3 regions of the Streptomyces sp. NPDC028991 genome follow, and region 3 is predicted to be linked to each of the others. Evidence: riboswitches for the same ligand, from Rfam matches in the RefSeq annotation. Region 3 holds a riboswitch; each other region holds the start of a gene.

Region 1 (9,376 bases), on a different contig from region 3:
ACCAGGTCGCCGGGGAGGAGTTCCGAGCGGGCGACGCGGCGGCCCGCGTCGATCTGGGCGTAGGTGGTGCGGGGCAGGGAGACACCGGCGGCGCGGTAGGCGGCCTGGACGAGGCCCGAGCAGTCGAAGGAGTCGGGGCCGGCCGCGCCCCACACATAGGGGCTGCCGAGCTTCTGGCGGGCGTAGGCGACGGCCGCCGCGGCGCGGGAGTTGGGCGCCTGGGTGGTAGCGGCGGACAGTGGGTCCCTGTCGCCCGTCGAGGAGCGGGAGGCGCGGTCGCCCGTGCCGTGGCCGAGGCGGGCGCGTTCCTCGGCCGTCAGCCGGGAGAGCAGGCGGCGGGCCGAGTCCAGCTTGCCGGTGATCGTCTCGCGGTGACGTTTCAGCTCCGCCCGGCGGGACTTCAGCGAGGTCACCTCGATGCGGGCGGCTCCGCGCAGCTGCTCGATCTCCCGCAGTTCCTTGCGTACCCGGCCCACGGCGGCCGCCTGCCGGCTGCCCGCCCGCTCGACGAAGGCGGCACCGTCGAGGTACCGGTCGGGGTCGGCGGAGAGCGCGAGTTGCAGGGCGGGGTCGAGGCCGCCGCTGCGGTACTGGGCCGCCGCGGCGGAACCCAGTCGCTCCCGGGCGGAGTTCAGCCGGTCCTCCTTGCGGGCGGTCTGGTCGCGTAGGTGCTCCAGGCGTTGCTCGGCGGCGACCGCCTTCTCCTTGGCGCCGTTGTACTTCTCCGTGGCGACCTCCGCCTCCTGGTAGAGCTCCTCCACCTTGGCTCTGACCTGTGCGGGAGTCGGTTCCGGCTCGGCGTGCCCGGTGCCGGCGCCCAGCCCGGTCGCGGTAGCCGCGCCCGCGAGGGTGACCGTGGCCGCCGTACACACCCTCCCGCCGCCCGTCGCGCGCTGTCGCGGCCTGCGGTGCGTTCCCACCTGCGATCCACGTCCTTCCGTACGACTCGACTCCGGTTGCCTGGGAGAGGACGCTAGGCGCGGCGGTAACGGCCCGGTGACGGGATGCGCGGAAGTGGCGGTACCGGAGCGGTCGGCGACCGTAGGTGACCAGGAGTCCGTTCCGCGGGCGTCGCCTTCACGCAGGGTGATGACCGATGTGCCGGATCGGGGACGTGCGGGAGGCGTGAGGTGTTATGGGGCGGGCGGTCGTGCTGGCGCGCACCCGCGTGTCCGCGCCTCCGGCGGCCCGGTGTCGGCCGGTGTCCGGCCTCTCATTAGGCTCCGGCCCCATGGACGTACTCATCCACATCTTCGTCGGTCTGCACATCATCGGTATCGCCTCGCTCCTCGGCGGCTTCCTGACCCAGCTGAAGGCGATGGGCCAGGGCACGGCCCGTTTCGTTCCGGCGATGCTGCACGGCGCACTGACGATGCTGGTCACCGGCGTCATCCTGATCGGCCTCAACCAGGCCGACGACCAGTCCGTCGACAACGTCAAGATCGGCGTGAAGCTCGCCGTACTGGTCGTGATCCTCGGCCTGGTCTACGTGAAGCGCGACGACGAGAAGGTGGAGAAGCCGCTGTTCGGCCTGGTGGGCCTGCTGACCGTGGCGAACGTCTTCATCGCGGTGCTCTGGACCTGACCCGCCCGGTGTCCGCGCCCGCGGACCGCAGCCCGGCTCCGGCCCGGAAGACCGCCCCCGCCGCTACCGCCAGCCACGCGGCCACCGCGATCCACAGCAGCGCCCGACCGGGCGCGTCCAGCCACGGCACGTCGAGGACGGCGGCGACGGACAGCGTCGCCGCCGCCGTCATGCCGAGGGGGAAGACGGTCGACCAGCGGCGCACGTCGTAGCGGAGCCGGGGCCAGGCGATCTCGGCGGCGAGCAGTACGGCGTACCAGGCGAGGTCGAGGGCGAGCAGGAAGACGGTCACGTCGTGCAGGACCGCGTAGTCGTCGTTGTTCCACAGGTACATGCCGGTCCCGGCCGCCGCCAGCAGTTTGGCGCCGGCGAGGGCCGAGATGGCGAGCGCGCCGCCCGCCACCCAGTGGTCCCCGGACCCCCGGGCCACCTGCCGCAGGTCGAAGCGGAACAGCGCGATCAGGTAGAGCACGATCCCCAGCCAGAACGGCACCAGCGACGCGTACGCCAGCCAGGGCGTCGAGGTGGCCGCGGCCAGCGTGGCGCCCAGCACGGCCAGCCCCTCCGTGGCCACGCAGCCCAGGAACACGGCGCCCGGCATCCTGCGCCCCCAGTGGGTGACGACCAGGAGCAGCAGCCCCGGCCACAGCAACGCCGCCAGCACCAGCAGCGCCGCCGCCACGGGTGACCAGCCGAAGAGGGAGAAGCGGGTACCGAGCACGGTCGTCGCGGCGACGGCGGTGAGCGCGCCCGGCGTCCCGGCCCGCGTCACCCACTGCGCGCGCTCGACCAGCAGCAGGTAGACGAAGTTCGCCGCCAGCGTCAGCCAGGCGGCGCAGGCCAGGACCAGGGCGATCCGGGACAGGACCTCGTGACCCGTCAGGTGCAGGGCGACCGACAGGATGCCGGTCGCCATGACCGCGGCCCCGGCGGCCGGCGGACGCTGAGCCCACCAGGCGCGCAGAGGGTAGGGAAAGGCGGGGGAGGTGCCGGATGACATGCGCCCGATGCTAGAGAGCCCCGCGCGTCAGGCCGGGCGCACCACGCTGTGGATCGACGACTCGCCGTCGTAGTAGATCGACTCCTCACGGACGTACGCGCCCGGCTTCGGGGCGTGGATCATCATGCCGTTGCCGATGTAGAGGCCGACATGGCTGAGGTCGTCGTAGAAGAAGACCAGGTCACCGGGCTGGGCCTGGGCGACCGGGACCGTCGTGCCCGCGTCGACCTGGTCGTAGGTGGTGCGCGGCAGGGTCACGTCGGCGGCCTTCCAGGCGGCCTGGGTGAGCCCCGAGCAGTCGTAGGAGCCGGGGCCCGTGGCGCCCCACACGTACGGCTTGCCGATCTGTGCGCGGGCGAAGGCGAGCGCCTTCTCGGCCTTGGTGCCGTAGGAGGAGTCCGGCGTGGTGGACCCGGTTCCCGTACCGGTGTCGCCGGAGCCGGATGATCCGGGGGTGTCCGCGGCGGCGTCGCTCTCCTGCCGCGCCGCCCGCTCCTGCCGCTCCCGCTCCTCGGCCTGCCGCTTGGCGAGTTCCGCGGCCTTGCGGGCGGCCTCCTCCTGCTTCTTCTTCTCGATCGCCGCGAGCCGGGCCTTCTCCTCGGCGGTCAGCTCCGACAGCAGCTCCCGCGCGGTGGCGAGCTTCTTCTGGACGGTGGCCTTGGCGGTCTTGAGGTCGCTCTGCGACTCGGTGAGCGTCTCGAGGCTCTCGGTGGCCTCGCGGCGCTTCTCCATCGTCTCGGACTGCTGGGTGGCGTAGTCGTCGACCGCGTCCTTCTGGCGGCCGGTGAGCCGGTTCAGCAGGTGATTCCGGTCGACGTAGTCCTGCGGCGAGTCCGCGAGCAGGACTGTCGCGGTCTCCGGGATCGAGGCGCCCGTACGGTACTGCGCGGAGGCGAAGGAGCCGAGCTCCTCGCGCGCCTCGTTCAGTTTCTGGGTGCGCTTGGCGACGTCGTCGAGCAGGGTGTCGACGCGTTTGCGCTGCTTGGTGGTCTTCTCCTTGGCCGCGTTGTACTTCTCCGTCGCCGACCCCGCCTGGCGGTACAGGTCGTCGACCTTCTTCTCGACCTCTTCGAGGCTCGGCCTGTCGTCGTCCGACGGTGCCGCGGTGGCCGTCTGGGACAGCAGGGCGACGGAGGTGAGGGCCGCCGTGGCGAGGGCGGGGGGCCGTATTCCTGCGACGCGCGTACCGGTGGGACGCGACTTGCGGTGCGACGCCAAGGAGGCGACTCCTTCCACGCTCCGCCTACCGGGTTAGCTGTCGGGTTCGGGCGGTGGTTCGGAAGGTTTGCCCTACGGCGGGTCCGCCCCGTCGGGGGCGGTACGGCCGATTCACCCCAAGGTTCTCGGTTGGGTCCCCGGCTCCGGGCGCCGTGCGGGCACACCGGACTCGGCGGAGGCCGCGCGGCCCGGCGACGTTCGCCGGAGGGGGTCGTGCGGCCTGTCCGAACCGTAGCCAACTCGTGTGGCGGCTGTGAAGGTTGGTGGGTGATATGCCCGATACATTTTCGTGACCTCCGGGTGGGGCCGCCTCCCGGCCACCGCGCGGTCACTCTTCGTGGTCCGCTCTGTCGCAGCGCGTGCTCATGGCGGGATACCGGCCATTCTCCGGGGTGGCGCCGGGTTGTCGGTGGGGCGCCCTAGACTCGGAGAGCGATGAGCAGCCTCTTTGACGACAGCTTCCTGGCGAGCCTCCAGATCCCCCGCGGTCACGAGGAGGAACCCCCGCCGCCGCCCGACGACGATCACGGACCGGAGCCGGTTCCGCACGATCTGTTCGGCGGGAAGTTCGACGCGCCGCCGGACCGGGACGCCCACTACCGGGACGGCGCCCCGCGCCCCGCCCTGGACGCCGCGGCGCTCCTGGAGGGGCTGAACGAGAACCAGCGCGCCGCCGTCGTCCACTCCGGCTCCCCGCTGCTCATCGTGGCCGGCGCCGGCTCGGGCAAGACCCGCGTGCTCACCCACCGCATCGCCCACCTGCTGGCCGAGCGGAGCGTCCACCCGGGCCAGATCCTCGCGATCACCTTCACCAACAAGGCCGCGGGCGAGATGAAGGAGCGCGTCGAGCAGCTCGTCGGCCCGCGTGCGAACGCGATGTGGGTGATGACCTTCCACAGCGCCTGCGTCCGCATCCTGCGCCGCGAGTCGAAGCGGCTCGGCTTCACCTCGTCCTTCTCGATCTACGACGCCGCCGACTCCAAGCGCCTGATGGCGCTCGTCTGCCGCGACCTGGATCTCGACCCCAAGCGTTTCCCGCCCAAGTCCTTCAGCGCCAAGATCTCGAATCTGAAGAACGAGCTGATCGACGAGGAGGACTTCGCCGCCCAGGCCGCCGACGGCTTCGAGAAGACCGTCGCCCAGGCCTACGCCCTCTACCAGTCGCGGCTGCGCGAGGCGAACGCCCTCGACTTCGACGACCTGATCATGACGACGGTCAATCTGCTGCGCGCCTTCCCGGACGTCGCCGAGCACTACCGCCGCCGCTTCCGGCACGTCCTGGTCGACGAGTACCAGGACACCAACCACGCCCAGTACTCCCTGGTCCGCGAGCTGGTCGGCACCTCCGAGCACCCCGTCGACGTGCCGCCCGAGGCCGAGGTCCCGCCCGCCGAGCTGTGTGTCGTGGGCGACGCCGACCAGTCGATCTACGCCTTCCGCGGCGCCACCATCCGTAACATCCTCCAGTTCGAGGAGGACTACCCGGACGCGACGACGATCCTCCTGGAGCAGAACTACCGCTCCACCCAGACGATCCTCAGCGCCGCCAACGCGGTCATCGAGCGCAACGAGTCCCGCCGGCCCAAGAACCTGTGGACCAACCAGGGCGCCGGCTCGCAGATCACCGGGTACGTCGCCGACACCGAGCACGACGAGGCACAGTTCGTCGCCGACGAGATAGACCGCCTCACGGACGCGGGCGAGGCGAAGGCCGGCGACGTCGCCGTCTTCTACCGGACCAACGCCCAGTCCCGTGTCTTCGAAGAGGTCTTCATCCGCGTCGGCCTGCCCTACAAGGTCGTCGGCGGTGTCCGCTTCTACGAGCGCAAGGAGGTCCGGGACGTCCTTGCCTACCTGCGGGTACTGGCCAACCCCGAGGACTCGGTGCCGCTGCGCCGGATCCTCAACGTCCCCAAGCGGGGCATCGGTGACCGGGCCGAAGCCATGATCGACGCGCTCTCCCAGCGCGAGAAGATCAGCTTCCCGCAGGCGCTCAAGCGCGTCGACGAGGCATACGGCATGGCCGCGCGCTCGGCGAACGCCGTCAAGCGGTTCAACACGCTCATGGAGGACCTCCATACGATCGTCGAGTCCGGCGCCGGACCGGCGACCGTGCTGGAGGCGATCCTCGAACGCACCGGCTACCTCGCCGAGTTGCAGGCCTCCACCGACCCGCAGGACGAGACCCGCATCGAGAACCTCCAGGAACTCGCGGCCGTCGCCCTGGAGTTCGAGCAGGAGCGGGCCGAGAGCGAAGAAGCCGGAACCCTGGCCGACTTCCTGGAGAAGGTCGCGCTGGTGGCCGACTCCGACCAGATCCCGACAGCGCCTGATGATGCTGTTGACGCGGCGGGGTCGGACGGCGACGGCGTCGTCACCCTGATGACCCTGCACACCGCCAAGGGCCTGGAGTTCCCGGTCGTCTTCCTCACCGGCATGGAGGACGGCGTCTTCCCGCACATGCGCGCCCTCGGCCAGGCCAAGGAGCTGGAGGAGGAACGTCGGCTTGCGTACGTCGGCATCACGCGCGCGCGTGAGCGGCTGTACCTGACCCGGTCCACGCTGCGCAGCGCCTGGGGGCAGCCGTCGTACAACCCGCCCTCGCGCTTCCTCGAGGAGATCCCGGCGCCCCACCTGGAGTGGAAGCGGACCGGGGCGAACGGACCAGCGCCCTCCGCGCCGGTCTCGGGCGTGGCGGCCTCGCTGTCGTCGTCCCGTTCCTCGGCGGCGGGGGCGTCCGGTTTCGCCACGGGCCGGTCCGCCTCCGCCGAGCGGGCGACGGTCTCGCTGTCGGTCGGGGACCGCGTCACGCACGACCAGTTCGGTCTCGGGACGGTGGTCGGGGTCAAGGGCACGGGGTCGAACGCCGAGGCGACGATCGACTTCGGAGACACGAAGCCGAAGCGGCTGCTGCTGCGGTACGCGCCGGTGGAGAAGCTCTGAGGGGGCGAGGAGATGCGGCGGGCGCCTCGGGCGCCCGCACGTCTGCCCGGTTCCGGCTGCTGAGACCGTTCCGGCTGCTGAGACGTTACGGCGTCACGACGGGTTGAGACCGTGGCTGCGCAGCCACGAGAGCGGGTCGATCGCCGAGCCGCCCGCGGGGCGCACCTCGAAGTGCAGGTGCGGACCGGTCGAGTTGCCCGAGTTGCCGGAGAACGCGATCGCGTCGCCGGCCTTCACCGTCGTACCGGAGGGGATCTGGTAGCTGGAGAGGTGGCAGTACCACGTCTCCGTGCCGTCCTTCGCCGTCACGATCATCATGTTCCCGTACGCGCTGTTGTACTGCGTGCGGACCGTGCCGTCCGTCGCGGCCATCACCGTCGTGCCGTACGAGACGGGGAAGTCGATGCCGCTGTGCACGGACATCCAGTTGATGCCGGCCTGGCCGTAGTACGCGCTGAGGCCGTGCTGGGCGACCGGGAGCGCGAACTTGGGGCGCAGCCGCTCCTTGCGCGCCGCCTCCTCCGCCGCCCGCCTCTTCTCGGCGGCCTGCTGGGCCTTGAGGTCGATGCGTTCCTGTGTCCGGCTGGCCCGGTCGGCGAAGTCGTCCGCTCCGGCGGCGAGGCTCGTGAGCTGGGTGTCCAGCTTGTTGTTGGCGGTGGACGGTTTCACCGGCGCCGCCCCGGCGCCGCCCGCGTCCGCCGCGGAAGCGGTGGTCTCCGTGCCGTCGTCGCCGCTCAGACCGCCGACGGAGGCGGCGGCGATACCGGCGACGCTCATCACGCAGGCCGACGGTACGGCGATGGTCATCAGTGCCGAGCGCTTGGCGGGCTGGCGGCGGCGGGAACGCGACCCGCCGCGGGAGGCGGTGCGTGCGGCCGGGATCCGGTCGGCCGGGGAGGCCTCTTCCTGGCCTTCCAGGAGAACGGTCACGGTGGGGAGCTCGCCGGTGGCGGCCAACCCGTCGTCGCGCGGGCCGGCTTCCCCGGCGGGAGAGGCGTCCGGCGCGGTGTTCTCCGGCGGCTCCGGCGTCTCCCGCGCTTCCGGCTGCTCCGGTTCCTGGGGTGTCCGCGCCGTGGTGCCGTCCGAGTTCCACTGCGTGGCGTCGTAGGCACCGGTGTCGAACGCACCGGCTGCGAAGGTACCGGTCGTGTAGGCGCCGGTTTCGAAGGCGCCGGTCGCGAAGGTGCCGGTGCCGTAGGTCTGCGCGCCCCAGTCCCACTGCTGGGTGCCGTCGGCCGCGTTGCCCGACTGGTCCGGCTGGGCCCAGGTGCCGGTGTCCCACTGCCCGGTGGCCTCGGCGCTCGTGGCCTGCGGGGGCGCGGCGGCGGGCTGCTGCGGGTCGGTCGTCCACGTCGTCGTGTCGTAGGCGCCGGTGTCGTAGGCGGCGTGGTGCCGGGCCGCGTACGCGTCGTAATTCGGTGTCTGCCCGCTGCCGTTGGACCACTGGGCGGCGTCGTGGCCACCCGTGGTGTCGTAGGAGCCCGTGGTGTCGTAGCCGCCGGTGCCCTGACCCGGGAGGCTGCCGAAGAGAGGGTCGGCGTCGAAGGTCGCCGTGGCGGTGGCGCCGGTGGAAAAACCGGTGGTGCCGTAGCCGCCGTACGTGGTGAGGTCGCCGTACTGGGCTTCCCCTGTGCCGTACGACGCGTACTGCGCCGGATCGGCGTCGGAAGCCGAGGCCGGGGTGGTCATGGTCCCCGACGGGTGACGGTCGTTCACCAACTTCTCTTTCGCCTCGACAACAGGGGCTGCCAGAGCAGTGCGGCGACTGTACCCGGCGGTATACGGGCACGACAATCTTCGTCAGGTTTCACGCATGAAGGAAACGGGCAATCGGCCGTGTTTTGGGGGACGGCGGGCATGACCTTGGCTTTGTGTTCGACGTTTGTTCGAGTCTGAACGGGTGGCGTCGACCGGGTTCCGGGAGCTTCTCGCGGTTTTCAGGGCCTCAGGCGACCGTCAGGCCACCGGCGGACTCGCCGATTCCTTCGGTTCCCGTGGTCCCAGTGGTTCCGGTGGCTCTCGTGGTTCCTGTGGTTTCTGTGGTCCCTGTGGTTTTCGTGCCTGACTCCTGCGCGTCGGTGTCGAGCGCCTGGCGGATCCCGGTGGCCACGGCGGGGTGGACGGGCAGGGCGAGATGGCCGATGCCGCTCACCCGCACGTTCTGCACGGTCAGGTCGGGATGGTCGAGGCAGGCCGTCTCCAGTGGGTCCATCACCCGGTCCAGGTCGCTCCAGAAGCTGACGAACTGCGTACGGCAGCCGGGTGAGGGCCGGGTCAGCTCCTCGAGGACCGCCGAACCGGGGCGCATCTGGCGCACGATCGGGTGTGCGTTGGCCAGTGGGACCACTCGGGTGCCGGCGTGCGGGGTGCCGAGCGTCACGAGGGTCCGGACGCGGAGGTCCCCGGCGAGGCGTTGCACGTAGTACCGCGCGATCAGCCCGCCGAGGCTGTGCCCGACGACGTCCACCCGCTCACTGCCCGTCCGCTCGCAGATCTCCTCCACGTGCCGGGCGAGCAGCTCGGCCGCGGTGCGGATGTCGCAGGTCAGGGGGGAGTAGTTCAGGGACTCGACCTCGTGCCTGCCGTGCTGGGCCAGGCTGCGGCGCAGGAGCAGGAACACGGACCGGTTG
Region 2 (9,376 bases), on a different contig from region 3:
GCTCGTGCAGACGGGCCTTCTCCAGCCCTCGTCGGCGGGCGGCCAGCGACACTCCCGCGGTGGCCAGCAGTATGCCGGCCGCGGCGGAGCCGAACCTCCCCGTGACGTTCTTCCGTGTGACCATGTCAACCCCCGAATCAGGCGACCGCCCGCCGGTCGTCGAGTGCGGGTCGGCTGACGGGGACCGGCGAGCGATGGGTGGCGCTGCCGCCTCCAGAGTGCCGAGCGGCGCTGACCGGCGGGGAGGCGGAGAGGCGGCGCACGGAGGGAAGCGAGGGTCGCACAGTCCGGCGCCATGCAAAACGTCTGCCCAGCGAGTGCTGCTAACAATCGTTCACTCCGCGGGCACTCCACCGGCTCGTATCCTGAGCAGGCAATTCCGTACATGGGTGTACGCCTTGCCGCGGGCCGGCGTACGCGTGGGTGAGAGAGAGGTCGCACGGTGGGGCATCGCCCGACTCCGCAGCAGATCCCGGTCGTCGTGCTCGCCGGATTCCTCGGCTCCGGGAAGACCACACTCCTCAACCACCTCCTCCACCGCAGCGGAGGCAGCCGTATCGGCGCCATCGTCAACGACTTCGGCTCGATCGAGATCGACGCGATGGCCGTCGCCGGCGCGCTCGGCGACTCCACCGTTTCGCTGGGCAACGGGTGTCTCTGCTGTGCCGTCGACGCGAGTGAACTGGACGGGTACTTGGAGCGGCTGGCTCGCCCGGAAGCGGGCATCGACGTCATCGTCATCGAGGCCAGCGGTCTCGCCGAGCCACAGGAACTCGTGCGCATGCTCCTCGCCAGCGAGCAGCCCGGGGTGGTCTACGGCGGGCTCGTCGAGGTCGTCGACGCCGCCGAGTTCGACGACACGCGCGCCAAGCACCCCGAGATCGACCGGCATCTGGCGCTCGCCGACCTGGTCGTGGTCAACAAGACCGACCGGGCCCCGGACGCCGAGCGCGTGCTCGCGCTCGTCCGGTCGCTCGGCGACCGGGCCGCCGTCGTGCCCGCGACCTACGGCCGGATCGACCCGGAGTTCCTCTACGACTGCCGGCCGAGCGAGGAGCGTGTGGGGCAGCTGTCCTTCGACGACCTGCACGACCACTCCAGGGGCGGCGAACACGCGGAGCATCTGCACGCCGCCTACGACACCGTGTCGTTCGTCTCCGACCTGCCGTTCGACCCGCGCCGGCTCATGCGGTTCCTCGACAGCCGGCCCGAGGGCCTGTACCGGATCAAGGGATACGTGGACTTCGGCCCACACGACACGCGCAATCGGTACGCCGTCCACGCCGTCGGCCGTTTCCTGCGCTTCTACCCGGAGCCCTGGAGGCCCGCCGACGCCCGCCGCACCCAACTCGTCCTCATCGGCTCCGGCATCGACGCGCCGGCCCTCGCCGAGGAACTCGAAGCGTGCCGCGGGGACGCCGACGCCCCGCACGCCGACGAGCACGGCATGTGGGGCGTCCTGCGCTACGTACCGGACCCCGACGGAGCGGACCCCGCCGTACCGGCCCCCGACGTCGAGGAACCGGGCGGCGAGGATCGGCCGCCCGGGGGGTCCCAGGACGGGCCCCAGGACGGGCCCTAGGCCGGCCCCGCCACCACCGACACCGTCTTCGGCAGCGACACGCCCGAGCCGTCGCGGCGCGGGTCGATGTCCGGGAGCTGGGCGGGGGTGCCGTTCTTCTGCGCGGCGAGCGCCGGGGTGGCGCCCGCCCAGGCGAAGGCCAGACAGTCCTCGCCCTTCAGGAACCGCTGGCAGCGCACGCCACCCGTGGCCCGACCCTTGCGCGGGTATTGGTCGAACGGCGTGAGCTTGGCCGTGGTCTGGACGGAGTCGTCCAGCGTGCCGCGCGAACCGGCGACCGTGAAGACGACCGCCTCCGCGGCCGGGTCCACCGCCGTGAAGGAGATGACCTTGGCGCCGTCGGTCAGCTTGACGCCCGCCACACCGCCCGCCGGACGGCCCTGCGGTCGGACCTGTGAGGCCTGGTAGCGCAGCAGCTGCGCGTCGTCCGTGATGAAGACCAGGTCCTCGTCGCCGGTGCGCAGCTCGGCGCCGCCGACGATCCGGTCACCCTCCTTGAGGGTGATGACCTCCAACTCGTCCTTGTTGGACGGGTAGTCGGGCACCACCCGCTTGACGACACCCTGTTCCGTACCGAGCGCCAGGCCCGGCGAGGACTCGTCCAGTGTGGTCAGGCAGACGACGGTCTCGTCGTCCTCCAGGGTCACGAACTCCGCCAGCGGCGCGCCACCCGAGAGGTTCGGCGTCGGCATGGGCTCCGGGAGCTGGGGCAGGTCCACGACGTTCACCCGCAGCAGGCGCCCGGCCGACGTGACCACGCCCACCTCGCCGCGGGCCGTGGCCGGCACCGCCGAGACGATCAGGTCGTGCTTGACGCGCTTGGCGCCGGCCTCGGTGACGAGGGGCTCGTCGTTCGCGGTGCGGGCGAGCAGGCCCGTCGAGGACAGCAGCACCCGGCACGGGTCGTCCGCCACCTGGAGCGGAACGGTGGCGACCGGTGCACCGGACGACTCCAGCAGCATCGTACGGCGGTCGGTGCCGAACTTCTTGGCCACCGCGGCCAGTTCCGCCGAGACCAGCTTGCGCAGCTCCGCGTCCGAGTCGAGGATCCGGGTCAGCTCCTCGATCTCCGCGTTCAGCCGCTCCTTCTCCGACTCGAGCTCGATGCGGTCGTACTTGGTGAGCCGGCGCAGCGGCGTGTCCAGGATGTACTGGGTCTGGACGTCGCTCAGCGAGAAGCGCTCCATCAAGCGCTGCTTGGCCTGTGCGGAGTTCTCGCTGGAGCGGATGAGGCGGATGACCTCGTCGATGTCGACCAGGGCGGTGAGCAGGCCCTCGACCAGGTGCAGACGGTCGCGCTTCTTGCTGCGGCGGAACTCGCTGCGGCGCCGCACGACGTTGAACCGGTGGTCGAGGTAGACCTCCAGCAGCTCCTTGAGACCCAGCGTGAGCGGCTGGCCGTCCACCAGGGCGACGTTGTTGATGCCGAAGGACTCCTCCATCGGCGTCAGCTTGTACAGCTGCTCCAGGACGGCCTCCGGCACGAAGCCGTTCTTGATCTCGATGACCAGGCGCAGCCCGTGCTCGCGGTCGGTGAGGTCCTTGACGTCGGCGATGCCCTGGAGCTTCTTCGCGCCGACCAGATCCTTGATCTTGGCGATCACCTTCTCCGGGCCGACCGCGAAGGGCAGCTCGGTCACGACGAGACCCTTGCGGCGGGCCGTCACCGTGTCGACGGCGACCGTCGCCCGGATCTTGAAGGTGCCGCGGCCCGTCTCGTAGGCGTCCCGGATGCCGGGCAGGCCGACGATCCGGCCGCCGGTGGGCAGGTCGGGGCCCGGAACGTGCTTCATCAGGGCTTCGAGGTCGGCGTTCGGGTACCGGATCAGGTGCCGGGCGGCCGCGATCACCTCGCGCAGATTGTGCGGCGGCATGTTCGTGGCCATGCCGACCGCGATGCCGGAGGCGCCGTTGACCAGCAGGTTCGGGAAGGCGGCGGGCAGCGCCACCGGCTCCTGCTCCTGGCCGTCGTAGTTGGGGCCGAAGTCGACGGTGTCCTCGTCGATGGACTCCGTCATCAGGCTGGCGGCCTCGGCCATCCGGCACTCGGTGTACCGCATGGCGGCCGGCGGGTCGTCGTTGCCCAGGGAGCCGAAGTTGCCGTGGCCGTCGACCAGGGGGACGCGCATGGAGAACGGCTGGGCCATGCGCACCAGGGCGTCGTAGATCGACGCGTCGCCGTGCGGGTGCAGCTTGCCCATGACCTCGCCGACGACACGGGCGCACTTCACGTAGCTGCGCTCGGGCCGCAGGCCCATCTCGTTCATCTGGTAGACGATGCGGCGGTGCACCGGCTTGAGGCCGTCGCGGGCGTCCGGCAGCGCACGGGAGTAGATGACCGAGTACGCGTACTCGAGGAAGGAGCCCTGCATCTCGTCGACGACGTCGATGTCGAGGATCTTCTCCTCGTACGAATCGTCGGGCGGCGGGGTCTTCGTACTACGGCGGGCCATCGCTGCCGGCTCCTTGCTGAAGCGTGAACGGTGATCTGACGCGGTCCATTGTGGACTGCGGCACTGACAGCGACCGACCAGGACCCGTCACGGGCTGCCCGGCCCGGCGCTGCCCGCAGAGTACGCCCTCGTCACACGCGCTCGCCCCCGTCGGGCCGCTGAGCCCGTTCTCGCTCTCGGCGTACGAGGTCCGGGAACTCCACCGGCGCCCCGCACGCTTGCATACAGTGGCAGGATCGGCGGAATCCCGCAGTTCCGCCCAATGATCCACCAAGTGTTTCCACCAAGGATTCCGCGATCGAAGGGACGTACATGCCCATGGGTCACACGGCCACAGCCCAGGCAGGCTCCGGCGGCCTGACAGCGACCGAGCACCGCCTGGCCAACGGCCTGCGCGTGGTGCTCTCCGAGGACCACCTGACCCCGGTCGCGGCGGTGTGCCTCTGGTACGACGTCGGCTCGCGCCACGAGGTCAAGGGGCGTACCGGCCTGGCTCACCTTTTCGAGCACCTCATGTTCCAGGGCTCCGCCCAGGTCAAGGGCAACGGCCACTTCGAACTGGTGCAGGGGGCCGGCGGCTCGCTCAACGGCACCACCAGCTTCGAGCGCACCAACTACTTCGAGACCATGCCCGCCCACCAGCTGGAGCTCGCCCTCTGGCTGGAGGCCGACCGCATGGGCTCCCTGCTGTCCGCGCTGGACGACGAGTCCATGGAGAACCAGCGGGACGTCGTCAAGAACGAACGCCGCCAGCGCTACGACAACGTGCCCTACGGCACGGCGTTCGAGAAGCTGACCGCCCTCGCCTACCCGGAGGGCCACCCCTACCACCACACGCCGATCGGCTCCATGGCCGACCTGGACGCGGCGACGCTGGAGGACGCGCGCGCGTTCTTCCGCACCTACTACGCGCCGAACAACGCGGTGCTCTCGGTCGTCGGCGACATCGACCCCGAGCAGACGCTCGCATGGATCGAGAAGTACTTCGGCTCCATCGCCTCGCACGACGGCAAGCAGGCCCCCCGGGACGGCTCGCTGCCCGACGTCATGGGCGGGCAGCTGCGCGAGATCCTCGAGGAGGACGTCCCGGCCCGCGCCCTGATGGCCGCCTACCGCCTGCCGGAGGACGGCACGCGCGCGTGCGACGCGGCCGACCTGGCCCTCACCGTCCTGGGCGGCGGCGAGTCTTCCCGTCTGTACAACCGGCTGGTACGCCGCGACCGCACGGCCGTCGCCGCCGGATTCGGCCTGCTGCGGCTCGCCGGAGCGCCCTCCCTGGGGTGGCTGGACGTGAAGACGTCCGGTGACGTCGAGGTGCCGGTCATCGAGACCGCCATCGACGAGGAGCTCGCCCGGTTCGCCGAGGAGGGACCCACGGCGGAGGAGATGGAGCGCGCCCAGGCCCAGTTGGAGCGCGAGTGGCTGGACCGCCTGGGCACCGTCGCGGGCCGCGCCGACGAACTGTGCCGGTACACCGTCCTGTTCGGCGACCCGCAGCTCGCCCTCACCGCCGTACAGCGGGTGCTCGAGGTGACGGCCGAGGAGGTCCAGGAGGTCGCCAAGGCCCGCCTGCGCCCCGACAACCGCGCGGTGCTCGTCTACGAGCCGACCGCCCCCGCAGAGGACACCGACGCCGACACGAACGACGCCACCGACGAGAACGAGGAGGCGGCCAAGTGACCGAGCTCGCCACCATGGAATTCCACGCCCAGCCGCAAGCCGGCGAGCCCAAGCCGTGGGCCTTCCCGGCGCCCGGGCGCGGCAGCCTCGGCAACGGCCTCACCGTGCTGCGCTGTCATCGCCCCGGTCAGCAGGTCGTCGCCGTGGAGGTGCTCCTGGACGCGCCCCTGGACGCCGAGCCGGCCGGTCTCGACGGTGTCGCCACGATCATGGCGCGTGCCTTCTCCGAGGGCACCGACAAGCACTCCGCCGAGGAGTTCGCCGCCGAGCTGGAGCGCTGCGGAGCCACCCTCGACGCACACGCCGACCACCCCGGTGTCCGGCTGAGCCTGGAGGTGCCCGTCTCGCGCCTCGCCAAGGCCCTCGGCCTGGTCGCCGACGCCCTCAGGGCGCCCGCCTTCGCGGACGGCGAGGTCGAACGGCTGGTCCGCAACCGGCTCGACGAGATCCCGCACGAGCTGGCCAACCCCGCCCGCCGTGCGGCCAAGGAGCTGTACAAGGAGCTGTTCCCGGCCGGTACGCGCATGTCGCGCCCCCGGCAGGGCACCGAGGAGACGGTCGCGAGCATCGACTCGGCGGCCGTGCGGGCCTTCTACGAGAAGCACGTCCGGCCCGCCACGGCCACCGCCGTGGTCGTCGGCGACCTCACCGGCGTCGACCTCGACGCGCTGCTCGGCGAGACGCTGGGCGCGTGGACCGGCTCCGCGGCCGAGGCGCGCCCGGTACCCCCGGTGACCGCCGACGACACCGGCCGGGTCGTCATCGTGGACCGCCCCGGTGCCGTCCAGACGCAGCTGCTCATCGGCCGCACCGGCGCGGACCGGCACGACCGTGTGTGGCCCGCGCAGGTGCTCGGGACGTACTGCCTCGGCGGCACCCTCACCTCGCGCCTGGACCGCGTCCTGCGCGAGGAGAAGGGCTACACCTACGGCGTACGGGCGTTCGGGCAGGTCCTGCGTTCCGCGCCCGACGGCACGGGTGCCGCCATGCTCGCCATCAGCGGCTCCGTGGACACCCCCAACACCGGTCCCGCCCTGGACGACCTGTGGACGGTGCTGCGCAAGCTCGCCGCGGAAGGGCTCACCGACGCCGAGCGCGACGTGGCCGTGCAGAATCTGGTGGGCGTGGCGCCGCTGAAGTACGAGACGGCGGCGGCCGTGGCGAGCACTCTCGCCGACCAGGTCGAGCAGCACCTGCCCGACGACTACCAGGGGACGCTGTACCGCCAACTCGCCGCCACCGGCACGGTGGAGGCCACGGCCGCGGTCGTCAACGCCTTCCCGGGCGACCGTCTGGTCACCGTCCTCGTCGGCGACGCGGCGCAGATCAAGGAGCCCGTCGAGGCTCTCGGTATCGGTGAAGTCACCGTGGTTGCGGCCGAGTAGCGGCACGCGCGCGTGGCGGCCCTGGTGACCCGAGTGTCATCAGGGCCGCCTTTTGTCCGAATTGAGGGAGAGGCTGCCCGTCTGCCCTGTGGCGTGCGCTACAAAAAGCTTGTTGCGTTTGAGGATTGAAGACAGCCGCGTTTAGCGTCATCCGGGCTGTTCGTCAGGCAGTGCGCCGCACCCGCGGCACCGGACAGCCATCGCCGAGTCCCCGTACGGCGCGAGCCAGGGGAGCCGGGGACCCATGCAGTCCCTGGGGTGAATCGGACGCCCGCGCGCAGCGAGGGGGTCCGTAGGAGACCTTCCACCTCCGAACCCGTCAGCTAACCCGGTAGGCGAGAGGGAAGGAAAGGACCAGCCTCTACATGGCGTTCACGCGCGCCACCGGGAAGCACCGCCGTCCCAGCCGGGTGCACCGCACCACCGCCCGCGCGGCGGGTGTCGCGGCCCTCGCCACCACCGGCGTCGTCGGCACCCTCGCGGCTCCTGCGCTCGCCGCCGAGTCCGAGGCGGAGCAGAGCGGACTCACCCCGGTCGTCACCATCGGCGACTCCATAGCCCACGAGATCGACGCCCAGGCCACCGCGCAGGAGCAGGCGGCCCTGCACGCCGCCGCCCGTGAGGCGGCCCAGGAGGCCGCGCGCGAGCGGGCGGCCGAGGCGGCGAAGGAGGCGCGCGAGGCCAAGGAGCGCGCCGCACGCGAGGCGGAGCGCAAGCGCCTCAACACCTTCGTGTCGCCGATCACCGCCTCCTACGTCTCCACCGCCTACCAGGCCGGCAGCTCTCTGTGGTCGTCCGGCAGCCACACCGGCATCGACTTCCACGCCGCCAGCGGCACCTCCGTGCACGCGGTCGGCGTCGGCACCGTCGTGGAGGCCGGCTGGGGCGGGGCGTACGGCAACCAGGTCGTCATCAAGATGCACGACGGTACGTACACGCAGTACGGCCACCTGTCGTCCATCGGCGTCTCGGTCGGCCAGTCGGTCGGCGCCGGGCAGCAGATCGGCCTCTCCGGCGCCACCGGCAACGTCACCGGACCGCACCTGCACTTCGAGGCCCGCACGAGTTCCGAGTACGGTTCGGACATGGACCCCGTCGCCTACCTCCGCTCCCACGGTGTGAACCTCTGACGTAGCGCGGGTACGGCACCCGAAAGCCCCGGCTTCCCGAGCCGGGGCTTTCGCATTTCCGCGCGGGTCCCGGAAGCGCCGTCGTCCAAAAAACGTCCATGAAATCCGCCGCACCGTCGGAATATCCGCTTGATTGGCCTAGAGTCACTGAACACGCGTCAATCGTCGACGTTTCACGGGGATTAAGGCGGAGGTCGGGTATGCGTATTCCGGCGCACTCGGTGTGCACGGCGATCCGGGACGACATCGTCACCGGCGTCCACGGACGCGGCAGCCGGCTCACCGAGGAACTTCTGGCCCGCCGCTACGGCGTCTCCCGCGTCCCCGTCCGCGAGGCCCTGCGTACGCTGGAGGCCGAGGGCTTCGTGGTGACGCGGCGGCACGCGGGCGCGTGCGTCGCGGAACCCACCGAGCAGGAGGCCGCCGACCTGCTGGAGACGCGTACGCTCCTCGAGCCCCTCGGCGCCTCCCGCGCGGCCCGGCGCCGCACCGAGGCGCACCTCAAGGTGCTCCGCGGGCTGGTGAGGCTCGGGCAGGAGCGTGCCAGGCAGGGCAACAGCGAGGACCTGCGCTCACTGGGCGGATGGTTCCACGAGACCCTCGCCCAGTCCGCCGGCAGCTCTTCCCTGGCGGCCTTGCTGACCCAGCTGCGCCACAAGATCGCCTGGATGTACGTCGTTGAGGCGCCGGCCGGACCCGTGGAGTGCTGGGCGGAGCACGGCGCGATCGTGGACGCGGTGGCCCGGGGCGACGGCGAGCGCGCGCGGGCGCTCATGACGCTGCACACCGAGCGGTCGGCGTCGGCGCTCAGACTGCGATTCACCTCCGGCGGCGGGCGGACGGAGCGTGTGAGGAACTCGCAACGTCCCGTAAACACGCCGAGCCTGCGGCATTAACACGGGGGCCGTATACAAAGAGGGGGTAATTCGGGGGGGGGGTGTTCTCTGCTGCCTATTTCCTGTTGTGCTCGAAAGTGTGGGGGAGCGGAAAGCGAAAGCGAAAGGCCCGCCCAGTGTTCCGGGCGGGCCTTTCGGTGCTGCCGTTGATCAGACGGTCTCGGGGAGTTCCTCGAGTCCTTCGGAGACCAGCTTCGCCAGTCGGTCCAGGGCGGCGTCCGCACCCTCGGCGTCGGCGGCGAGGACGATC
Region 3 (9,376 bases):
AGAACCTCGGCACCGACACCAGTCGGCCCGAGTTCTGGCAGGCCCTGTCCAAGGCCTCCGAGAAGCTCGACGTCGACCTCAACCCGCGCTACGGCGCGTGGGACGTACAGAAGAGCAGCCGCGTCGACACCAAGGTGCCGTGGGTGCGGGAGATCACGGCGGCGGAGACGCAACAGACGGCGTAACGGTCCTGCGGGACCGCCCCACCGGACGGTATGGGCGCTGTGGACGACGGCCCTGTGGACAACGGGCCCTGTGGACAACTCACGGGGCCGTCCGCCGCGTGCGTTACGTTCTGATCGTGAACGCAACCACCGCCGACACCACCCCCGGCACCGCCCCCGACCCCGGCCGCGTCGTCCTGCTCACCACCAGCCATCGCGTCGCCCCCGGCCTGCTGTCCTGGCCCGCCTGGCAGGCCCTGCGCACCGCCGACCGCGTGCTGTGCGCCGACGGCGCGCACCCGCAGCTGCCGTACCTGCGCGAGGCGGGCATACGGGTCGACGAGGCGGCCCCGACCGCCGAGGAGCTGGTCGCCGCCTGCGCCGGCGGTCACACGGTGGTGGTCGTGGCGAGCGGTGAGGGCGACCCCGCCCTCACCGACGGACTGGCCCGCCTCGCCGGATCCGGCCGCGTCCAGATGCCGGACCTTGAGCTGCTCCCCGCCTCCTACGACCTCCCGGGCGCCCGCCTGCTCGACCTCGTCCAGGTCATGGACCGGATCCGCGCCGAGTGCCCCTGGTCGTCGCGGCGCACCCACGAGGGCCTGGCCAAGTACGCCATCGAGGAGGCGTACGAACTCGTCGAGGCCATCGAGGACGGCGACCGCGACGAGCTCCGGGAGGAACTGGGCGACGTGCTCCTCCAGGTCGTCTTCCACGCCCGCATCGCGGAGGAGGACCCCGACACGCCGTTCTCCGTCGACGACGTGGCCGGGACCATCGTCGACAAGCTGATCCACCGCCACCCGCACGTCTTCGGTGACGAGACGGCGTCCACCCCGGAGGAGGTCAGGGAGCACTGGCTGCGCACCAAGGCGGCGGAGAAGCAGCGCACCTCGGTCACCGAAGGAGTCCCCCTCGGCCAGCCGGGCCTCGCCCTCGCCGCCAAGCTCGCCTCCCGGGTGCGCACGGCGGGCCTCCCGGTCCCGATGCCCTCCGGCGAGGGCATCGGCTACGAACTGCTGGCCCTGGCGGCACGCGCCGAGGCCGAGGGCACGGACCCGGAGGCGGCACTGAGAGCGGCGGCCCGGGCGTACCGTGACGCGATCCGGGAGGCCGAGGGCGCCGGGCGCTGAGGCCGCCGGTGCCGCCCAGAGCCCGCGGAGGGAGGGACACCGGCACCCCGGGCCCCTCCGCCTCCCCGGATACGGTCAAGGGGTGACCGACCACTCCACGCCCGACCGCCCCACGCCCGACCACTCCACGCCCGGCCGCCCCACGCCCGGCCGCCCCACGCCCGACCACCCCATGCCCGGCCGCCCCGCCCCCGAGCTCTTCACCTGGGAGTTCGCGAGCGACCCGTATCCCGCCTACGCATGGCTGCGCGAGCACGCTCCGGTGCACCGCACGCGGCTGCCCAGCGGTGTGGAGGCCTGGCTGGTCACCCGGTACGCCGACGCCAAGCACGCCCTCGCCGACCCGCGGCTGTCGAAGAACCCGGCGCACCACGACGAGCCCGCGCACGCCAAGGGCAAGACCGGTATCCCGGGGGAGCGGAAGGCCGAGCTCATGACCCATCTGCTGAACATCGACCCGCCGGACCACACGAGGCTGCGCCGACTGGTCAGCAAGGCGTTCACACCCCGCCGGGTCGCCGAGTTCGCCCCCCGGGTGCAGGAGCTCGCCGACGACCTCATCGGCCGCTTCGCCGGCACCGGCAGCGCCGACCTGATCCACGAGTTCGCCTTCCCCTTGCCCATCTACGCCATCTGCGACCTGCTCGGCGTGCCCCGGGAGGACCAGGACGACTTCCGGGACTGGGCGGGCATGATGATCCGTCACGGCGGCGGACCGCGGGGCGGGGTCGCGCGGTCGGTGAAGAAGATGCGGGGCTACCTCGCCGACCTCATCCACCGCAAGCGCGCCGCGCTGCCCCCCGAGCCCGGCCCCGGCGAGGACCTCATCTCGGGGCTCATCCGCGCCTCCGACCACGGCGAGCACCTCACCGAGAACGAGGCCGCGGCGATGGCCTTCATCCTGCTCTTCGCGGGCTTCGAGACCACGGTCAACCTCATCGGCAACGGCACGTACGCCCTGCTCACCCACCCCGGGCAGCGGGCCCGCCTGCAGACGTCGCTCGCCGCCAAAGACCGCGCCCTGCTGGAGACCGGCGTCGAGGAACTGCTGCGCTACGACGGCCCGGTGGAACTGGCCACCTGGCGTTTCGCCACCCGCCCGCTCACCATCGGCGGGCAGGACATCGCGGCCGGCGACCCCGTCCTCGTCGTCCTCGCCGCCGCCGACCGGGACCCGGAGCGCTTCACGGACCCGGACACCCTGGACCTCTCCCGCCGGGACAGCCAGCACCTCGGGTACGGCCACGGCATCCACTACTGCCTCGGCGCCCCGCTCGCCCGGCTGGAGGGACAGACCGCGCTCGCCACGCTCCTCACGCGCCTCCCGGATCTGCGCCTCGCCGCGGACCCGGCCGAACTGCGCTGGCGCGGCGGGCTCATCATGCGCGGTCTGCGCACCTTGCCCGTGTCGTTCACACCCGTCCCGTCAACGGCGGGCAACGGTCCGGCGCCGACGCAAAAGTGACACGCGCTCAACTCTGTGATCTTCACGTGATCTACGCGGCATGAACTTGTGACAAGCGATCATCTGCCTATACGTTCACGAATCAGCGTGGCGCAGAGCATCATCCGCCGCGCGGTCCCCGCAGTCTCGTGAAAGGTCGTCGCATGCTCTCCGGGAACGGTCGTCACCGCCGCCCCCGCCAGGCTCCCGCCCTGGTCGTCGCCGCCGGAGTGACCGGCTCCGCCATCGCGATCCCGCTTCTCGGAGCCACCGGAGTCCACGCGGCCGACGGGGCGAACTGGGACCGGGTCGCCGAGTGCGAGACCGGCGGCGCCTGGAGCCAGAACAGCGGCAACGGCTACTACGGCGGCCTGCAGCTGTCCCAGGACGCCTGGGAGCGGTACGGCGGTACGGAGTACGCGCCGAGCCCCGATCAGGCCAGTCGCTCCCAGCAGATAAGAGTCGCCGAGAAGATACACGCGGACCAGGGCATCGCCGCCTGGCCGACCTGCGGTCTGCTCGCGGGCCTGGGCAACGACTCGGCCTCCGCCGTCGGCGGCGCGGGTGACGGCTCGTCGAAGGGGTCGCAGACCCCGGAGACTTCGGACGCCCCCGACGCGTCCGGCTCCTCCGGCCTGTCCGACTCGTCCGGTTCGGGCGAGTCGTCGGATCCCACGTCCGGTGCATCCTCCTCTCCCGCGTCCCCCTCGGCGTCCTCGTCACCCTCTTCCGACTCCACGTCGGGCGGGGAGGATTCGACCAAGTCCGACACATCCCCTGAATCCGATCCGACGGGGAGCGCCGGCTCGCAGCAGGGTGCCGACGCCTCATCCACGGCTTCGCCGGAGTCGGAGAGTGGCGAATCGGACAAGTCGGGGCGCGATGACGGCTCTTCGGCTCTCACCGGCACCGAGGAGTCCGGCGCGGGCAAGCACCGCGGCGGCAGCGCCGCCGAAGGCGTGCCGGACGGCCGTGCGGCCGACTCGTCGGGGCGGCACGCCTCGCGCGGCGAGGGTGAGTCGCGAGAGGTCGTGGACGGCTCGTACACGGTCCGGTCCGGCGACAGTCTCTGGGGCATCGCCGACTCCCTGGAGCTCGACGGCGGGTGGCGCTCGCTCTACGCCGGCAACGAGGAAGTCGTCGGCACCGACCCGGACCACATCCTGCCCGGTCAGACGCTCACGGTCACGGGCGAATCGGGCGAAAAGTAGGGCCAGTTCACGTCATGGTTAGAGACTGTATGTCCGTTTTGGATCACGTGAGAGATAGGTCTCAGAAGCCGTGATCGTCTTTGAAAATCCGCGGAGAGCGTGGCTACGGTCATGAGCGCTCGCCATCGCGGGCCCCGGCTGCCGCAACGCCGAATCCTGCCAGCGGCCGTCCGGGAACAGTCGTCGCGCAAGCGCCGAAGGCAGGAGCGGGGGACCCAAGGTAAGTGCCGCACCGGGCAGTTGAGCCGGAGCGGCTAGGGGTGGAGCCGAGTTCCGCGAGGAACCCGGCCGGGCAACTCAACCGGCCCGAACCCGACAGCTCACCTCGCAGGCGTCGGTGAGGGGATCAACCATGCTGTTTTCCGGCAAGGGCAAGCACCGCCGTCCGTCCAAGGCCACCCGTGTCATCGCCGTCGCCGGTGTCACCGGTGCCGCCGTCGCCGCCCCGCTGATGGCGGCCGGCAACGCCTCCGCCGCCACCGCGTCCGAGTGGGACGCCGTCGCCCAGTGCGAGTCCGGCGGCAACTGGTCCATCAACACCGGCAACGGTTACTACGGCGGCCTGCAGTTCTCCGCCTCCACCTGGGCCGGCTACGGCGGTACGCAGTACGCCGCCACCGCCGACCAGGCCAGCAAGGCGCAGCAGATCGAGATCGCCGAGAAGGTGCTCGCGGGCCAGGGCAAGGGTGCCTGGCCGGTCTGCGGCACCGGCCTGTCGAACGCCGCGTACACCGGCGGCGGCTCCACCGGGAGCCAGGACAGCGGCTCCGCGCAGAGCGAGAGCGGCGGCTCCACCGCCGACCGCTCCACCGAGCAGAAGGCCTCCCGCTCCGACGAGCGTCCGGCCGCCGAGCCGAAGGCCGAGAAGCCGGCCGAGAAGAAGACCGTCACCACCCCGACCGGCAAGAAGGTCGAGAAGGGCGACGGCGAGTACAAGGTCGTCAAGGGCGACACCCTCAGCTCGATCGCCGAGGAGCACGACGTCAAGGGCGGCTGGGCGAAGGTGTTCAAGCTGAACGACGACATCGTCGACGACGCCGACCTCATCTACCCGGGCCAGCAGCTGCACCTGAAGTAGGCAGCGGCCCCCTTGCTCCCGTCCCGGTGCGTGTTCCCCCGTACGCACCGGGGCGGGATTTTCACGCCCCGGCCCCGCCCGGTCCCGCCCCGGTTTCCGGGAACGTCTTTGTTCCGTTCGGAAACAATTTACTCTCGGTTCTGTCCAGCGGGTGGGCGATCGGCTGGCCGATCGCCCGGAGCCGGTTAGGCTCGGTCCCGCAGAGCCGCTGCGGTCCTGTGGACCCGCGCGTCACACCGAAGCGTCACATTGAAGAAGGAGATGCTCGTGCCGTCCATCGACGTCGTCGTAGCCCGGGAAATCCTGGACTCCCGAGGCAACCCCACGGTCGAGGTCGAGGTCGGCCTCGACGACGGCAGCACGGGTCGTGCCGCCGTCCCGTCCGGCGCCTCCACCGGCGCCTTCGAGGCCATCGAACTGCGTGACGGTGATGCGGGCCGTTACCTGGGCAAGGGCGTGGAGAAGGCCGTCCTCGCCGTCATCGAGCAGATCGGCCCGGAGCTGGTCGGCTACGACGCCACCGAGCAGCGCCTGATCGACCAGGCGATGTTCGACCTGGACGCCACCGACAACAAGGGCTCGCTGGGCGCCAACGCCATCCTCGGCGTCTCGCTCGCCGTCGCCCACGCCGCCTCCGAGGCCAGCGACCTGCCGCTCTTCCGCTACCTGGGCGGCCCGAACGCGCACCTGCTGCCGGTGCCGATGATGAACATCCTGAACGGCGGGTCGCACGCCGACTCGAACGTCGACATCCAGGAGTTCATGATCGCCCCGATCGGCGCGGAGTCCTTCTCCGAGGCCCTGCGCTGGGGCGCCGAGGTGTACCACACCCTGAAGAAGGTCCTGAAGAAGAAGGGCCTGGCCACCGGCCTCGGCGACGAGGGCGGCTTCGCCCCGAACCTCGGCTCGAACCGCGAGGCCCTCGACCTCATCCTCGAGGCGGTCAAGGAGGCCGGTTACACCCCCGGCGAGCAGATCGCCCTCGCGCTCGACGTCGCCGCGTCCGAGTTCTACAAGGACGGCTCCTACACCTTCGAGGGCAAGGAGCGCACCGCCGCCGAGATGACCGAGTACTACGCCGAGCTGGTCGAGGCGTACCCGCTGGTCTCCATCGAGGACCCGCTGTTCGAGGACGACTGGGAGGGCTGGAAGGTTCTCACCGACAAGCTCGGCGACAAGGTCCAGATCGTCGGCGACGACCTGTTCGTCACCAACCCGGAGCGCCTGGCCCGCGGCATCGAGGAGAACGCCGCCAACGCCCTGCTGGTCAAGGTCAACCAGATCGGTTCGCTGACCGAGACCCTGGACGCCGTGGAGCTGGCCCAGCGCAACGGCTTCAAGTGCATGATGTCCCACCGCTCCGGCGAGACCGAGGACGTCACCATCGCCGACCTGGCCGTCGCCACCAACTGCGGCCAGATCAAGACCGGCGCCCCGGCCCGCTCCGAGCGCGTCGCCAAGTACAACCAGCTGCTGCGCATCGAGGAGATCCTCGACGACGCCGCGGTGTACGCCGGCCGCAGCGCGTTCCCGCGCTTCAAGGGCTGACCGCACCCCCTCGGAGGCAGCGTCGTACGTACGTCCCCGTACTCGGTCCCGTACCGTGTGCGGGGACGTACGCACGTATGACGGCCATGACGACGTATGGCGACGCATGAACGCGACGCATGAAGGTGGACGGGAGGCGGGGACATGGCGGTGAAGGACCGGGACCGTTTCTCCACCGCGACCAGGATCCGGACCATCGGGGAACAGACCGCGGCCCGGGTCTACCGCTCGCAGACCAAGCGCCAGGCCCGGCGCTCCCGGCTGACCGGCCGGGCCGCGCTCCTCGCGATGGTGCTCTGCTCGCTCGTCGTGGCGCTCGCCTACCCGATACGGCAGTACGTCGCCCAGCGGGCCGAGGTAGCCGACCTCCAGCGGGAGCAGCGGGAGACCCGTGACCGGGTCGAGGAGCTGCGCGACCTCAAGGCGCGCTGGCAGGACGACGCCTACGCCGAGCAGCAGATCCGGCTGCGGCTGCACTACGTGATGCCGGGGGAGACGGGATTCGTCGTCGTCGACCCGGACGCGGCCAAGCAGGCCCGCGCCGAGTCCGGCGGGGCCGACCGTCCCTGGTACCGGAACGTCTGGGACGGGGTCGACAAGGCCGACGCCGCCGCCCGCCGGCCGTGAACCGACCGCGCCGGCAGTGACTCAACAGGAAGACCAGCAGAAGACAGTCATGCAGACTCCCCCGCCGACCACCCCGCGCACCGATCCCACCGACGCGGACGTGGAGGCCTTCAAGCAGCAGCTCGGGCGGCCTCCGCGCGGCCTGCGCGCCATCGCGCACCGCTGCCCCTGCGGACAGCCGGACGTCGTGGAGACGGCGCCGCGCCTGCCCGACGGCACGCCCTTCCCCACGCTCTACTACCTGACGTGCCCGAAGGCGGCCTCCGCCATCGGCACGCTGGAGGCGAACGGCGTGATGAAGGAGATGACCGAGCGGCTGGCCGCCGACCCGGAGCTGGCCGCCGCCTACCGCGCCGCGCACGAGGACTACATCCGGCGCCGCGACGAGATCGAGGAGCTGACCGGCTTCCCGAGCGCGGGCGGCATGCCGGACCGCGTCAAGTGCCTGCACGTGCTGGTCGCCCACTCGCTGGCGGCCGGTCCCGGCGTCAACCCGTTGGGCGACGAGGCGATCGCGATGCTCCCGGAGTGGTGGCGCAAGGGGCCGTGCGTGACGACCGCGCAGCCGCCCTCCGGTGCGGGCTGGCAGGTGGACGCGTCCGAGGACGGCTCAGGCCACTTCGCGTTCAAGCCGATCGAAGGAGACGCCGAGTGACCCGGGTCGCCGCCATCGACTGCGGTACGAACTCCATCCGTCTCCTGGTGGCCGACGCCGACCCGGTGACGGGCGAGCTGACCGACCTGGACCGCCGCATGACCATCGTGCGGCTCGGCCAGGGCGTCGACCGCACCGGGCGGCTGGCGCCCGAGGCGCTGGAGCGGACCTTCGCCGCCTGCCGCGAGTACGCCGAGGCCGTCAAGGAGCACGGCGCCGAGCGGCTGCGCTTCGTGGCGACCTCCGCCTCCCGGGACGCGGAGAACCGGGACGTGTTCGTGCGCGGGGTGCTGGACATCCTCGGCGTGGAACCGGAGGTCATCTCCGGCGACCAGGAGGCCGAGTTCTCCTTCACCGGTGCCACGAAGGAGCTGGGCGGGCGGGACCACCTCGACAAGCCCTACCTGGTCGTCGACATCGGCGGCGGCTCGACCGAGTTCGTCGTCGGCGACGACCACGTGCGCGCCGCCCGCTCCGTGGACGTCGGCTGCGTCCGGATGACCGAGCGGCACCTGGTGCGCGACGGCGCGGTGACCGACCCGCCCACCGAGGCGCAGATCGCGGCGATGCGGGGCGACATCGAGGCCGCCCTGGACCTGGCCGAGGAGACCGTGCCGCTGCGCGAGGCGCGCACGCTGGTCGGGCTGGCCGGGTCCGTGACGACGGTCTCGGCGATCGCGCTGGGGCTTCCGGAGTACGACTCGGCCGCCATCCACCACTCCCGGGTCACCCGCGAGCGGGTCCGGGAGATCAGCGACTGGCTGCTGCGCTCCACCCACGCCGAGCGCGCGGCCGTCCCCTCCATGCATCCGGGCCGCGTCGACGTGATCGGGGCGGGGGCGCTCGTACTGCTCTCGATCATGGAGCGGACGGGCGCCGAGGAGGTCGTGGTGAGCGAGCACGACATCCTCGACGGCATCGCGTGGTCGGTGGCGTAGGTGTCCGCGGTCGCTGTCTGAGCAGGACGGACGACGATTGAGCGTGCCTTGGGGGGCCCTTCGGGGCCCCTCGGTGACATCCCGTCGGGAAAGTTCGTGAAGTTCTTCACAAGGAATTGGGCCCTGTCGGACGACGAATGCGCGCCGGTTGACCCTTTTGGTGGTTCAGCTGCCCTTTGAACGTGTTCAGGACGGTGTCCGCCGCGGTTGCCGGGGGAGGGTCGCGGAGGGCTGGTCCACTGTCCCAGGCGATGCGGAGGAGCAGCTCACGCGGCATTGACAACGGGGTGCCGTACGCGCCGGTTCCCTTCCTCACCATGACCTGGATCACGTAAGTGGCGGATGGTAACACAGCCCTGACAAGTGCTTGTGAAGGGGCGCACGAACCACCCCCCTCAGCCGGGTGGATACTCGATGGCATGAGCACCACGGAGCGTCCCAGGATCCTCGTAGTAGGCGGTGGGTACGTAGGCCTGTACGCAGCTCGACGCATCCAGAAGAAGATGCGTTACGGCGAGGCGACCGTCACCGTCGTCGACCCGCGGTCGTACATGACCTACCAGCCCTTCCTCCCCGAA

Evidence for each region. A riboswitch is a leader RNA that binds a small molecule or an ion and turns the genes downstream of it on or off. The one in region 3 is predicted to bind cyclic di-AMP.
Region 1: another riboswitch for cyclic di-AMP. It lies ahead of ACZ4V1_RS05960 (C40 family peptidase); the one in region 3 lies ahead of ACZ4V1_RS20160 (transglycosylase family protein).
Region 2: another riboswitch for cyclic di-AMP. It lies ahead of ACZ4V1_RS26960 (M23 family metallopeptidase); the one in region 3 lies ahead of ACZ4V1_RS20160 (transglycosylase family protein).

What each region holds. Positions count from the first base shown of each region.
Region 1 is NZ_JBVHVP010000002.1:389,309-398,684, forward strand. Features, by position in the region: gene ACZ4V1_RS05945 (C40 family peptidase) at 1-920, opposite strand, end outside; gene ACZ4V1_RS05950 (hypothetical protein) at 1,232-1,585, shown strand; gene ACZ4V1_RS05955 (tellurite resistance/C4-dicarboxylate transporter family protein) at 1,563-2,585, opposite strand; gene ACZ4V1_RS05960 (C40 family peptidase) at 2,613-3,803, opposite strand; cyclic di-AMP (ydaO/yuaA leader) riboswitch at 3,811-3,988, opposite strand; gene pcrA (DNA helicase PcrA) at 4,239-6,746, shown strand; gene ACZ4V1_RS05970 (M23 family metallopeptidase) at 6,840-8,462, opposite strand; gene ACZ4V1_RS05975 (esterase/lipase family protein) at 8,692-9,376, opposite strand, start outside.
Region 2 is NZ_JBVHVP010000016.1:125,438-134,813, forward strand. Features, by position in the region: gene ACZ4V1_RS26935 (DUF6082 family protein) at 1-124, opposite strand, end outside; gene ACZ4V1_RS26940 (CobW family GTP-binding protein) at 443-1,582, shown strand; gene ACZ4V1_RS26945 (DNA gyrase/topoisomerase IV subunit A) at 1,579-4,035, opposite strand; gene ACZ4V1_RS26950 (M16 family metallopeptidase) at 4,348-5,715, shown strand; gene ACZ4V1_RS26955 (M16 family metallopeptidase) at 5,712-7,100, shown strand; cyclic di-AMP (ydaO/yuaA leader) riboswitch at 7,292-7,453, shown strand; gene ACZ4V1_RS26960 (M23 family metallopeptidase) at 7,466-8,230, shown strand; gene ACZ4V1_RS26965 (GntR family transcriptional regulator) at 8,431-9,126, shown strand; gene ACZ4V1_RS26970 (HPr family phosphocarrier protein) at 9,277-9,376, opposite strand, start outside.
Region 3 is NZ_JBVHVP010000009.1:162,683-172,058, forward strand. Features, by position in the region: gene ACZ4V1_RS20140 (SurA N-terminal domain-containing protein) at 1-185, shown strand, start outside; gene ACZ4V1_RS20145 (nucleoside triphosphate pyrophosphohydrolase) at 302-1,297, shown strand; gene ACZ4V1_RS20150 (cytochrome P450 family protein) at 1,470-2,762, shown strand; gene ACZ4V1_RS20155 (transglycosylase family protein) at 2,906-3,952, shown strand; cyclic di-AMP (ydaO/yuaA leader) riboswitch at 4,135-4,301, shown strand; gene ACZ4V1_RS20160 (transglycosylase family protein) at 4,305-5,030, shown strand; gene eno (phosphopyruvate hydratase) at 5,298-6,578, shown strand; gene ACZ4V1_RS20170 (FtsB family cell division protein) at 6,723-7,205, shown strand; gene ACZ4V1_RS20175 (DUF501 domain-containing protein) at 7,255-7,860, shown strand; gene ACZ4V1_RS20180 (Ppx/GppA phosphatase family protein) at 7,857-8,798, shown strand; gene ACZ4V1_RS20185 (NAD(P)/FAD-dependent oxidoreductase) at 9,218-9,376, shown strand, end outside.